3 regions of the Pseudomonas sp. MF6755 genome follow, and region 1 is predicted to be linked to each of the others. Evidence: riboswitches for the same ligand, from Rfam matches in the RefSeq annotation. Region 1 holds a riboswitch; each other region holds the start of a gene.
The links. A riboswitch is a leader RNA that binds a small molecule or an ion and turns the genes downstream of it on or off. The one in region 1 is predicted to bind cobalamin.
Positions count from the first base shown of each region.

Region 2: linked by a shared signal. The riboswitch ahead of cobO (cob(I)yrinic acid a,c-diamide adenosyltransferase) and the one ahead of cobW (cobalamin biosynthesis protein CobW) in region 1 are both predicted to bind cobalamin.
Region 3: linked by a shared signal. The riboswitch ahead of JFT66_RS19440 (ABC transporter substrate-binding protein) and the one ahead of cobW (cobalamin biosynthesis protein CobW) in region 1 are both predicted to bind cobalamin.

Region 1 covers NZ_JAEKDA010000019.1:66,826-71,038, reverse strand. The annotation lists gene JFT66_RS23750 (cobalamin biosynthesis protein) at 1-191, opposite strand, end outside; gene JFT66_RS23745 (CbtA family protein) at 188-892, opposite strand; gene JFT66_RS23740 (CbtB domain-containing protein) at 904-1,092, opposite strand; cobalamin riboswitch at 1,190-1,403, opposite strand; gene JFT66_RS23735 (hypothetical protein) at 1,549-1,968, opposite strand; cobalamin riboswitch at 2,165-2,364, shown strand; gene cobW (cobalamin biosynthesis protein CobW) at 2,458-3,519, shown strand; gene cobN (cobaltochelatase subunit CobN) at 3,522-4,213, shown strand, end outside.
Region 2 covers NZ_JAEKDA010000002.1:82,744-86,956, forward strand. The annotation lists gene bluB (5,6-dimethylbenzimidazole synthase) at 1-43, opposite strand, end outside; gene JFT66_RS02780 (cobyrinate a,c-diamide synthase) at 40-1,431, opposite strand; gene cobO (cob(I)yrinic acid a,c-diamide adenosyltransferase) at 1,428-2,039, opposite strand; cobalamin riboswitch at 2,119-2,364, opposite strand; gene JFT66_RS02790 (PQQ-dependent sugar dehydrogenase) at 2,464-3,777, shown strand; gene JFT66_RS02795 (C40 family peptidase) at 3,846-4,213, opposite strand, start outside.
Region 3 covers NZ_JAEKDA010000014.1:108,133-112,345, reverse strand. The annotation lists gene JFT66_RS19445 (aldehyde dehydrogenase family protein) at 1-1,157, shown strand, start outside; cobalamin riboswitch at 1,228-1,419, shown strand; gene JFT66_RS19440 (ABC transporter substrate-binding protein) at 1,534-2,544, shown strand; gene JFT66_RS19435 (FecCD family ABC transporter permease) at 2,541-3,545, shown strand; gene JFT66_RS19430 (ABC transporter ATP-binding protein) at 3,542-4,213, shown strand, end outside.

The sequences.
Region 1 (4,213 bases):
CACTGGAGTGGCAAGTCCAGCAACTGGGCCAGGGCCAGCAACCCGGGTTCATCCTGTTTGCGATCAATGCTCGCCAGCGCCGTAATGCGTTGGCGCTCGATGCCGCCTTCGGCTAGCGCACTGTCAAACAGGCCCAGCAGGGTGTGAACATCACAACCCCGCTGGCAACCCAGGCCGACTACCAGGGTCATGCCGAGTATTGATCATCGCGGTTGCGGCGGAACAGCCAGGCGCTGATCAGGCCCAGGGCCAGCCAGAACGCCACGTTGGTCAACTGCGAGGCGATCTTGAACTGCGCTTCGAGAGCCTCCGGGGCCAACATCGAATGCACTTGTGGCTGTGGCGCACCGATGATATGAGGCACGGCAAGGATCGCCACGCCCAGCACTTTCAACAGCCAATTGCGCCCGAACACGATCAGCGCGATACCCGCAGCGGTGGAAGCTGCGGTGCCGATCCACCAGGTCTGGCGCAGCGCAAGGTCAGCCGCTGCAGTGCCCGGTAATTCCGGTGGCAGGCCCAGGGTGGGTGCCAGCACAAAGGTCGCGTAACCCGCCAGGCCCCAAAGCAAACCCTGGGCGGTGCGGGTCGGTGCGCGCAAGGTGTACAGGCCGGCCAGCATCAGCGCAAACCCGACCGCCACTACCAGGTTGCCACCGGTAGTCGACAGCACGCGCTGCCAGCCATCTTCCGGCTCCCAAGCTTCGGCGTCGTGGGTGTGGGCAGCGGCCCCTGCGGCATGTTCATGGGTGACTTCGGCGACAGCCGGAGCCTTTTCATAGGTCTCCGCCTGCAAAATCAACGGCGCGACCCACAAGCTTTGCAGCAGGGTCAGCAGCAGGGCGGCCAACAAGCCGGTGAACCCTGCGGTTCGGGCGATACGCTTGATCATGTCGGCAAGTCTCAGTGGCACGGGAACGCGGCGCTGTGGCGGGTATCGTGGGCCGCGTTGTGCACGGCCTCGATATGCGAGAAGCCGGCGAAATACACAAGGCACGCGCCCAGGATCGACGCACCGATAGCGGCAGTCAGGCGTTGGCTCAAGGTGGCGGTGCTGCTGGCGGAGTGCGAAGTGCTGCTGATGATCGACATGGCGCGTCCCTTTCGAGTGTCAGGGTGAAACGAGCGCATGAAAACCCCGCGAGCCAGGCACGCAGGGTTCTGAACAGCGCCCGCCCACCGCGGGTTTGTTATCTGATTTTTTCGGGCCGGTCTCCGGGCTTGCGAGGGGCGGCTCTTGAAAGAGTCCAGCCTGATAAGCATCTCCTTCCCATGCACAGCACAGTGGATTTGACGCTTCGCTCGCTTACCGTTGCGGGGGCAGCACCGGAGTTGCCATAGGTCTATGGCGCACCGATTTCCCGTTTCACCCTGTGAAGGGCACCCGAAACAAGATGTGTAGGAGAGCATGAGCGGGAGTTATGCGTCAATGAGGGTTGTATGGCATTCAGGGTTTGGCCCTTCCCCGTGGATGGAAAGGGCACTGTTGAGTTCAGTCATACCCCTAGAGGCAGCCGGCTATCGTTCGCTGCACCGGCCTTCAAGGTTTTACTCGGCAAAAGCGACTGTCGAACGGCGTCCGGCGGCCACATTCTCTGCATCATCGAGGGTAAATGTGCCGTTGAGCGGGAACATGGTGCTCCCGCCAATCAAGTCGAGTTCCTTGAACACGTCTTTGCGCTTCAAAGTCTCCGCCGCGATCTCGCTCTGGCGTGCTGTTGGCGGTGTGCCTCGCAGCGGCACTCCGTCAGCTGTCCTCTTGAGCGAATCGCGGGTGATGGTTTCGGAGTCGAACCTGGGGTCATGCAAGGCGTCCATATTGTCGATGATTTCTTGCAAGAGCTCCTCGCGAGTCAGCAGGTCGACGGGCCGTTCGCTGGTGGTGGTCTGCGGATTTTCTCGCTGGGTGATAGCGTGCGTTTCGGCAGGCGGTGCTGTATTGATGTGTGGCGAGACTGTGAGTGCCATTGTTGACTCCATAGAATGTTGGGTGAACCACGCATCAATGGCCTTGATGACGTGGCAGAGAGTTGTGGTTTGCGCTGCGCAAATGATTCCTTGAACCGACAAGTAATTTGTTTCAAGTTGATTGGGCCTCGCGTCGTGCAGGTGAGCGCTTCTGTGGCGTGCGAACGATCAATATTGACCGGTTCTCCCGCACTGCGTAGCCTTGCACCCTCGAGGTTCTTCGGCCCAGGTCGAAGCTAAGAAGGGAACGCGGTTCAAGCCGCGGCTGCCCCCGCAACTGTGAAGGGTTCAGTTGACTGCCACGCCACTGCCGAGACGGCGGGAAGGCGCAGTCAGCGTTGGTCGCAAGACCTGCACGCCCCAAGCCAGGAGACCTGCCTCGTCACCGATTTTCCAATTCAACCGGGCGGGGTGATCCGGTGACGAAATCCGCTGCTGCGCGATGCCGCAGGGCCTGTCGTCCCGTATGCCCGCCCCAAAGGGCATCCGATGAAAACACTGGCCAAACTTCCCGTCACCATCGTTACCGGCTTCCTGGGCTCGGGCAAAACCACGTTGCTGCGCCATATGCTCGACAACGCCCAGGGCCGTCGGATTGCGGTGATCGTCAACGAGTTCGGCGAGCTGGGCATTGACGGTGAAATCCTCAAGCAGTGCTCCATCGGTTGCACCGAAGAAGAAGCCAACGGCCGCGTGTACGAACTGGCCAACGGTTGCCTGTGCTGCACCGTGCAGGAGGAATTCTTCCCGGTGATGCGCGAACTGGTTGCCCGTCGCGGTGACCTTGACCATATCCTCATCGAAACCTCGGGCCTGGCCCTGCCAAAGCCACTGGTACAAGCCTTCCAGTGGCCGGAAATCCGCAGCGCCTGCACAGTCGATGCGGTGATCACCGTGGTCGACAGCCCGGCCGTGGCCGCTGGTACGTTCGCCGCGTTTCCGGATCAGGTCGATGCCCAGCGCAAACTCGACCCGAACCTGGACCACGAGTCGCCGTTGCACGAACTGTTCGCCGATCAACTGGCCAGCGCCGACCTGGTGATCCTCAACAAAGCCGACCTGATCAGTGCCGAAGACCTGGCCCGCGTGCGCCTGGAAGTCGCCGAAGAGCTGCCGCCGGCGGTGAAGGTCATCGAAGCCAGCAGCGGTCGCCTGCCCCTGGACGTGCTGATTGGCCTGGGCGCCGGGTCTGAGGAACACATTGATGCACGCCACAGCCATCACGATCACCATCACGAGGGTGAGGACGACCACGATCATGATGCCTTCGATTCCATCTCCATCAACCTGCCCCAAGCCGACGAAGCCGTACTGCTCGAGGCCTTGACGCAATTGGTTGTCCAGCACGGCATTCTGCGTATCAAAGGCTTCGCCGCGATCCCGAACAAGCCGATGCGCCTGCTGATCCAGGGCGTGGGCACGCGCTTCGACAAGCACTTCGACCGTGCCTGGGGCGCCGATGAAGCGCGGACCACGCGCCTGGTGCTGATCGGCCAGGAACTGGATGCCGCTGGCCTTGAAGCGCAATTGCGCGCCGCCCTCAGCGTTTAACCATGCACCTGCTCAGGACCCAACCCGGTGGTTTCGTCGCGGACGACAATATTGCCGACCTTGGCCAAACCCCCGCTGAACTGGTGATCCTGTGCAGCGGCGATTCCAGCCTGGCGCTGCTCGCCGAAGCGGCGCAGCAGTTGCCCTTGGATTACCCCAGCCTGCGCCTGGCCAACCCGATGCAGGTGCAGAACCACGCCTCGGTCGACCTGTACGTTGATGAGGTGTTGCGCCACGCCAAGGTCATCCTGATTTCCCTGCACGGTGGCATTGGTTATTGGCGCTATGGCATCGAGCGTCTGGTGGAGCTGGCCGAACGCGGCGTCACCCTGATCCTGGTGCCGGGGGATGATCGCCCGGACCCGGAGCTCAGTGGCCTGAGCACCGTTGATGCCGAACAGCGCGAGCGGCTGTGGCACTTTTTGCGCCAGGGTGGCCTGGGCAATGCGCTGGATTTTTATCACTGCCTGGCCAGTGCCCATTTGGGCCGCGACTATGCCTGGGCGGAGCCGCAAACCCTGCCGCGTACGGCGATCTATCACCCCAATAAAGCCAATGCCCGCCTCAATGACTGGCAGGCCGATTGGCGCGCCGATTGCCCGGTGGCCGCGGTGCTGTTCTACCGCTCCCACTTGCAGGCGGCCAATACCGGTTTTATCGATGTTTTTTGCCAGCGCTTGCAGGCCGCGGGCCT
Region 2 (4,213 bases), on a different contig from region 1:
AGACGGCGTCGCGGTCGGCCTGGGGGAATTGGTTGTCAGTCATGGCCTCTTCGCGAGCAAGCCCGCTCCCACATTGAATTGGGTTTCAACTCGGTCAATTGTGGGAGCTGGCTTGCCTGCGATAACGGTCTCAAGGTCCGGCGCAAACAGTGCGGCCACCGCGCCTGGGTTGGACGGAAAATAAAAGTGCACGTAGGAAGCGGTCATCCGCCCCTGCCGATACACCGCTTCAGCACCGCGCCCGCCGTTGGGGCTCAGGCCACGGGCAATCGGTGCCCATTCGGTGCTGGTCAGGGAATGGTGATAAGTGTGGCCGCGCAGTACGCCTTCCGGCAGTTCGACGCTTTGCAGGGCCAGGGCCGCGAGTTTCTTTTGCATCACCGCATCGCCCTGCAGCAGGCCAACCAATTCGGCGCGATTGCCGTCCACATCCGTCAGCGAATCGAGCAGATAGAGCATGCCGCCACATTCGGCGAGCAACGGCTTGCCAGCGGCGTGATGAGCACGGATCGCATCCAGCATCGCTGTGTTTGCCGACAGCGCCTGGTGGTGCAACTCCGGGTAGCCACCGGGCAAATAGAGACTGTCAGCTTCAGGCAGTTGGCGATCATGGATCGGTGAGAAAAAGCTCAGTTCGGCGCCCATCGCCCGCAACAGATCGAGGCTGGCGCCGTAGGTAAAGGCAAAGGCTTCGTCACGGGCCACGGCGATACGCACGCCTGCGAGCAGCGGTCTGGCCTCAATAACTGTGGGCGCAGCAAAGGTCACCGGCGGCGGCAGGGCGACTTCGCAACTGCTGCCCAATGCCTGGGCAGCGGCGTCCAGGCGTACATCGAGGTCATTCAGCTCGCTGGCTTGCACCAGGCCCAAGTGGCGACTGGGCAGTTCGATGCCGGTCTCGCGGGACAGCGCGCCGTACCAGCGCAAGCCCTCGGTGAGGCTGCCTTCGAGCAACTGGGCATGGCGCAGGGTGCCGACGCGGTTGGCCAGTACGCCGGCGAACGGCAGGTCGGGTTGATAGCGCGCCAGGCCCAGGGCCAGGGCGCCAAAGGTCTGGGCCATGGCGGTGCCGTCGATCACACCCAGCACCGGTACACCGAAGTGCCGCGCCAAGTCGGCGCTGGAAGGTGTGCCGTCGAACAAGCCCATCACGCCTTCGATCAGGATCAGGTCGGCCTCCCCCGCCGCTTCCCAGAGCAGGCGGCGACTTTCCTGCTCGCCCACCATCCACATGTCCAATTGATACACCGGCGCACCGCTGGCGCGCTCGTGAATCATCGGGTCGAGGAAGTCCGGCCCGCATTTGAACACGCGCACCTTGCGTCCCAGGTTGCGGTGCAAACGGGCCAGCGCAGCGGTGACGGTGGTTTTGCCCTGGCCGGACGCCGGAGCGGCGATCAATACGGCTGGGCAATGACGGGGCTGATTCAAAGTTCGACGCCCTTCTGTGCCTTGATACCGGCCTGGAAGGCGTGCTTGAGCATGCCCATTTCGGTGACGGTGTCGCCCATTTCGATCAACTCAGGCTTGGCGCCGCGGCCGGTGACCACCACATGCTGCATCGGCGGGCGGGCTTGCAGGTCGCTGAGCACTTGGTCCAGGTCCAGATAGCCGTGCTTGAGGGCGATGTTCAGTTCGTCGAGCACCACCAGGCCGATGGCCGGGTCTTGCAACAGCGCGCGGGACACCGCCCAAGCGGCTTCGGCGGCGGCGATGTCGCGTTGGCGGTCCTGGGTTTCCCAGGTAAAGCCTTCGCCCATCACATGGAAGCGCACCTGCTCGGGGAAACGGCGAAAGAACAACTCTTCGCCAGTGCTGTTACGCCCCTTGATGAACTGCACCACACCGCACTGCATGCCATGGCCCATGGCCCGGGCCAACATGCCGAATGCCGAGCTGCTCTTGCCTTTGCCGTTACCGGTCAGCACCAGCAGCAGGCCGCACTCGTTGGGGGAATTGGCGATGCGTTCGTCGATCACGGCTTTTTTGCGCAGCATGCGCGCCAGGTGGCGTTCGTCGCGGTCGGGGGAATCAGTCATGGCAGCTCTCCGTTGGGGCTGGACAAAAACGGCGGGCAGGAAAAAGAAAAAACAGACAGCCAAGCATCGCCCACCGTGATGCTGTTGAATGTTCAAGGCCGGTCTCCGGACTCATGAGTGGCGCGTCTTATCGAAGCAGCCGAGGGCGCGCCTTCCCATATCGCGGGCGATACAGTGGCAAACAGCACCGTCTTGACTCATTTACCGTTGCGGGGGCAGCGCCGGAATCGCGGCAGCACTGTGTACAAGTGCGCTCACTCACCGGCTTCCCTGTTTCACTCTGTCGACGCGTGCGCCACAGAGCACCTGGAACAAGCCGCGAAGGTTAGTGGGTTGGGGGTGGAGCGTCAATTAAAGCTGGCTCTGTACTTGAACCATCCGTACGCCGTGCTTCTCTACCCTTACAGGTATTAAGGAGAAAACCATGCATAAAACCCGACTCGCCTTACTGATCATGCTCGCAGGCAGCCTCGCGGCCTGCGGTGAAAGCTCTACCCTGCAGGTCTCCGACGGCATCGGGCCCTCGCCCAAACTGCCGGAGCCGAACAAGACCCTGATCCCCACCGTCAATATCGCCCCGGCGATTGGCTGGCCTGAAGGCGCCAAGCCAACGGCCGCCGCAGGCACCCAGGTTGCCGCGTTCGCCGAGGGCCTGGATCACCCGCGCTGGCTCTACGTGTTGCCCAACGGTGACGTGCTGGTGGCCGAGACCAATGCACCGCCCAAGCCGGATGATTCCAAGGGCGTGCGTGGCTGGGTGATGGAAAAAGTCATGGGGCGTGCCGGCGCAGGCGTGCCGAGCCCGAACCGCATTACGTTATTGCGCGACGCCGATCACGACGGCGTGGCGGAAACCCGCACGGTGTTTCTGGAGAATCTCAATTCGCCCTTTGGCATGACGCTGGTCGGTAACGACCTGTATGTAGCGGACTCAGATAAGTTGCTGCGCTTTCCCTACCAGCCAGGTGAAACCGCGATCAAAGCCCAAGGCACCACTGTCGTGGATTTGCCGGGTGGCCCCTTGAACCACCACTGGACCAAAAACGTGGTCGCCAGCAAGGATGGCAGCAAGCTGTATGTAAGCGTCGGCTCCAACAGCAACGTTGGCGAAAACGGCTTGGAGGCAGAACAGGGCCGCGCCGCGATTTGGGAAGTCGACCGCGCTACCGGCCAGCACCGCATTTTTGCCTCTGGCCTGCGCAACCCCAATGGCATGGCCTGGGAGCCACAGAGCGGCAAACTGTGGACCGCGGTTAACGAGCGCGATGAGATCGGTAGCGATCTGGTGCCCGACTACATCACCTCGGTCAAGGATGGCGGGTTTTATGGCTGGCCTTTCAGCTATTACGGCCAGCATGTGGATGTGCGCGTGACCCCGCAAAATCTGGACCTGGTCGCCAAGGCCATCGCGCCAGACTATGCGGTAGGCCCTCACACAGCCTCTTTGGGATTGACCTTCGCCGAGGGCAACAAACTGCCCGCGCAGTTCAGCAACGGCGCATTTATTGGCCAGCATGGTTCGTGGAATCGCAAGCCGCACAGTGGTTACAAGGTGATTTTCGTGCCGTTTGAAGGCGGTCAGCCGAAAGGACAACCGGTGGATGTGCTGACCGGGTTTCTCAACAGCGACGAGAAAGCCATGGGCCGGCCGGTGGGCGTGGTGATCGACCAGCAGGGAGATTTGTTGGTGGCGGATGATGTGGGGAATAAGGTTTGGCGGGTGTCGGCTGCTAAATAGCAGAGTTGCAAGCTGCAAGCAGGCGTTGCGCCCTCTTGCAGCTTAGAGCTTGAAGCTTACCGCTGCTTTCAAGGATTGCGTGCCAGATTCCCCGGCAACACCCGCTTGGCACTCAGGTAAGCATTCTGCCAATACGCTTTGGATAGCGTATCGAGCTTCACCGTACCGCCGGTTTGCGGCGCATGCACAAAGCGCCCTTCCCCGACATAGATCCCCGCATGGCTGACCCGTGAACCACCGCCCGTGGCGAAGAACAGCAGGTCGCCAGTTTGCAGGTTCTGCTCACTGACGTCCTGGGCACGCATCACGATCAGCTCACGGGTGGTGCGCGGCAGGGAGATGCCGGCGGCATCGCGAAACACAAAGCCGATCAGGCCGCTGCAATCAAAACCCGAGTCCGGTGTATTGCCGCCCCAGCGATAAGGCGTGCCGACCA
Region 3 (4,213 bases), on a different contig from region 1:
AAATGGGCAAACCCATCGCCCAGGCCCGCGCCGAGATCGAAAAGTGCGCCCAACTCAGCGAGTGGTACGCCGCCCACGGCCCGGCCATGCTCGCCCCTGAACCAACGCTGGTGGACAACGGCAGCGCCCGGATCGAATACCGCCCGCTGGGCCCGATCCTTGCCGTGATGCCGTGGAACTTCCCGGTTTGGCAGGTGCTGCGCGGCGCCGTGCCAACCCTGCTCGCCGGCAACACCTATGTGCTTAAACACGCGCCGAACGTGATGGGCAGCGCCTACCTGATCCAACAAGCGTTCCATAAAGCGGGTTTCGCCGACGGCCTGTTCGAAGTGATCAACGCGACCCAGGACGGCGTGTCCAGCGCCATCGCCGACCCGCGCATCGCCGCCGTGACCCTCACCGGCAGCGTGCGCGCCGGTATCGCCATTGGCTCCCAGGCCGGCGCAGCACTGAAGAAATGCGTGCTGGAACTGGGCGGCTCCGACCCGTTCATCGTGCTCAACGACGCCGACCTCGACGCCGCCGTGCAAGCGGCCGTGATCGGCCGATTCCAGAACAGCGGCCAAGTCTGCGCCGCAGCCAAGCGCCTGATCATCGAAGCCGGTGTGGTTGAAGCCTTCACCGCCAGATTCCTAGAAGCCAGCCGCGCCCTGGCGTTGGGCGACCCGACATCGACCACTACCTATATCGGCCCCATGGCCCGCTTCGACCTGCGCGACGAACTGCACGGCCAGGTCCAGGCGACCCTGGAAGAAGGCGCGACCCTGCTGCTGGGCGGCAACAAAGTCCCAGGCGCGGGCAATTACTACGAACCGACCGTGCTGGCCGACGTCACCGATCAGATGACCTCGTTCAAGCAGGAATTGTTTGGCCCCGTGGCGTCGATCATCACCGCCCGCGATGCCGAGCATGCTGTGGCCCTGGCCAACGACAGCGAGTTTGGCCTCACCGCCAGTATCTTTACTACCGACGCGGCGAAAGCCCGGGACATCGCCAACCAACTGGAAACCGGCGGGGTCTTCGTCAACGCGTTCAGCGTGTCAGACCCTCGGGTAGCGTTTGGCGGCGTGAAGAAAAGCGGGTTTGGCCGTGAGTTGTCGCATTTCGGCGTACGCGAGTTCTGCAATGCCAAAACAGTGTGGCTGGATCGCAAATAATCCAGTTGATCACCTGTGGCAAGCAACTTCACGCCTGCCGCCAGCGTAGCTCCCGTTAAGCCTCGCGATCGACTACCATACCGCCGCCGGTTCCCACATGGGACTAATAGGGAATTCGAAACGCCCCCACGCGTAAGTCGAAACTGCCCCCGCAACTGTAGGTGCTGAGCCTGCCCCTGAATGCCACTGGACCACGTCCGGGAAGGCTGGGGCGTGGCGATGACGCATCAGTCAGGAGACCTGCCGGCCCAGCACTATGACTAACCGGCGGGGTGTCCGGGAAGGACATCCTGGCCCTGCACTCCTGCAGCCTCCATGGGCGTGTTTCCGAGCCGTACCTCCCCTGCCGCACCTCGGTTCACACGGAGATCACCCCATGCTGCCACGCGTTACCGCCCTGATCGCAGGCTTGGGTGCCTGTGCCCTGGCCCAGGCCACGCCCACCCACTACCCGCTGACCATGGAAAACTGCGGCAGCACCCTCACCTTCCTGCAAGCCCCCCTGCGCAGCGTAACCATCGGCCAGGCCGCCACCGAGATGCTCTACGCCTTGGGCGTGGGCAATAAAGTGGTCGGTACCTCGTTGTGGTTCAACAACGTACTGGCGCAGTACAAGGCGCAGGACGACAGCATTGAGCGCCTGGCCAACAATGAGCCGAGCTTCGAAGCGGTGATCGCCAAGCGCCCGCAACTGGTAGCCGCCGAGCTGGAATGGGTGGTGGGCCCGCAAGGCGTGGTCGGCACCCGCGAGCAATTCCATGAACTGAAGATCCCCACCTACCTGCTGCCCTCCGACTGCGAAGGCAAGGACAACCTGGTCGGTGCCGATGGCACGCGGCTGGAGCCGTTTCGCATCGAGACGATTTACAAAAGCATCAGCCAACTGGCACAGATTTTCGACGTACAGGAACGCGGCCAGAGGTTGAACGATGAGCTTAAGGCGCGCCTGGCCAAATCCATCGCGACTGCGCAGGGCAAAGGCTTGAAGCAGGCAAGCGCGCTGGTATGGTTCTCCAGCGCCGAAATGGCCAGCGACCCGTACGTGGCCGGGCACAAGGGCATCCCTGAGTTCATGCTGCAAACCCTTGGCCTGCGCAACGTGGTGCAGTCCGACGAAGAATGGCCCGCCGTCGGCTGGGAAACCATCGCCAAGGCCAACCCCACGTTCCTGGTGATCGCACGCATGGACCGTCGCCGCTACCCCGCCGACGACCACGAAAAGAAACTCGCCTTCCTGCGCAACGACCCCGTGACCCGCAACATGGACGCGGTGAAAAACAACCGCATCATCATCCTCGACGCCCTGGCGTTGCAGGCCAGCCTGCGCACCTTCGACGGCCTGGAACAACTGGCCGCGGCCATCGACGGCTACGACCTGGGCAAATGATGCGCACCCTACTTGCCCTGGCACTGCTCCTAATCGCACTGCTCGCTGGTGTCGCTATCGGCGAAACCGCCATCGAGCCGCAGGTGGTGTTGCAGGTGCTCGCCAATAAACTCTGGGCCGCAGGCTTCGTGCTGGACCCCATCGATGAAGGCGTGGTGTGGAACTACCGCCTCACCCGCGCCTTGGTCGCCGCTGCCTGTGGCGCGGGGCTGGCGACCTGTGGGGTAATCCTGCAATCGCTGCTGCGTAACCCGCTGGCGGATCCGTACCTGTTGGGTATCAGCGCCGGCGCGTCGACCGGCGCGGTCCTCGTTGCCTTGATCGGTGTGGGTGGCGGCCTGGTGTCACTGTCGGCGGGTGCGTTTGCGGGAGCGATGGCGGCGTTTGCGCTGGTGATTCTGCTGGCACGGGCGAGCGGTTCGTCCAGTGGCACCGGGCAGATCATCCTCGCGGGCATCGCCGGCTCGCAGTTGTTCAATGCCCTGACCGCATTCCTGATCACCAAGTCCGCCAGCTCCGAACAGGCCCGCGGCATTATGTTCTGGCTGCTGGGCAACCTCAGCGGCGTGCGCTGGCCGTCGGTGTGGCTGGCGGTGCCGGTGGCGGTCGCCGGGCTGGCAGTTTGCCTGTGGCACCGCCGCGCACTGGACGCCTTCACCTTCGGCAGCGACTCGGCGGCCTCCCTCGGTATCCCGGTGCGCCGTGTACAATTTGTGCTGGTGGCCTGCGCCGCGTTGGTGACGGCGGTGATGGTGTCCATCGTGGGTTCCATCGGCTTTGTGGGCCTGGTGATTCCCCATGCCATGCGCCTGTTGCTCGGCACCGGACATTCGCGGTTGCTGCCAGCCAGCGCCCTTGGCGGCGCACTGTTCTTGATCGCGGCTGATGTACTCTCGCGCACCTTGATCAAGGGCCAGGTGATTCCCGTGGGCGTGGTCACTGCCTTGGTGGGTGCTCCGGTATTTGCGTTGATCCTGATTGGCCGGAGGAATGCGCGATGAGTGTACTGAGCTGCAGCGGCCTGGGCTTCAAGGTGCGTGAGGCGCAGTTGCTGCGCGGTATTGACCTGGACGTAGAGCTGGGTGAAACCCTTGGCATCGTCGGGCCGAACGGTTCGGGCAAATCCACCCTGCTCAAATTGCTCGCCGGCTTGCGTGCACCGGGCAGCGGTGAAGTACGCTTGGGCAGCAAGCGCCTGGATGAGTTATCGCGCCGCACCATCGCGCAACAGCTGGCGGTGGTGGAACAGCAAGCCGATACCGATGACGCCATTCGCGTGTTCGACGCCGTGGCGTTGGGCCGCACGCCGTGGCTGTCGGCACTGAGCCCGTGGTCTCGCGAAGACGACGCCATCGTGCGCCAAGCGTTGCACGACGTGGACGCCACCCACCTGAGCCAACGCGCCTGGCGCAGCCTCTCGGGCGGCGAACGCCAACGCGTGCACATCGCCCGCGCCCTCGCACAGCGGCCGCAGATTCTGTTGCTGGATGAACCGACCAATCACCTGGATATCCAGCATCAACTGGCGATATTAAAAGGTGTGCAAGGCTTGCCGGTAACCACCTTGATCGCCCTGCATGACCTGAACCAGGCGCTGACCTGCGATCGCCTGGCCGTTCTGGATCGCGGGCGGCTGGTGGCACTGGGCACACCACTGGAGGTGCTGACG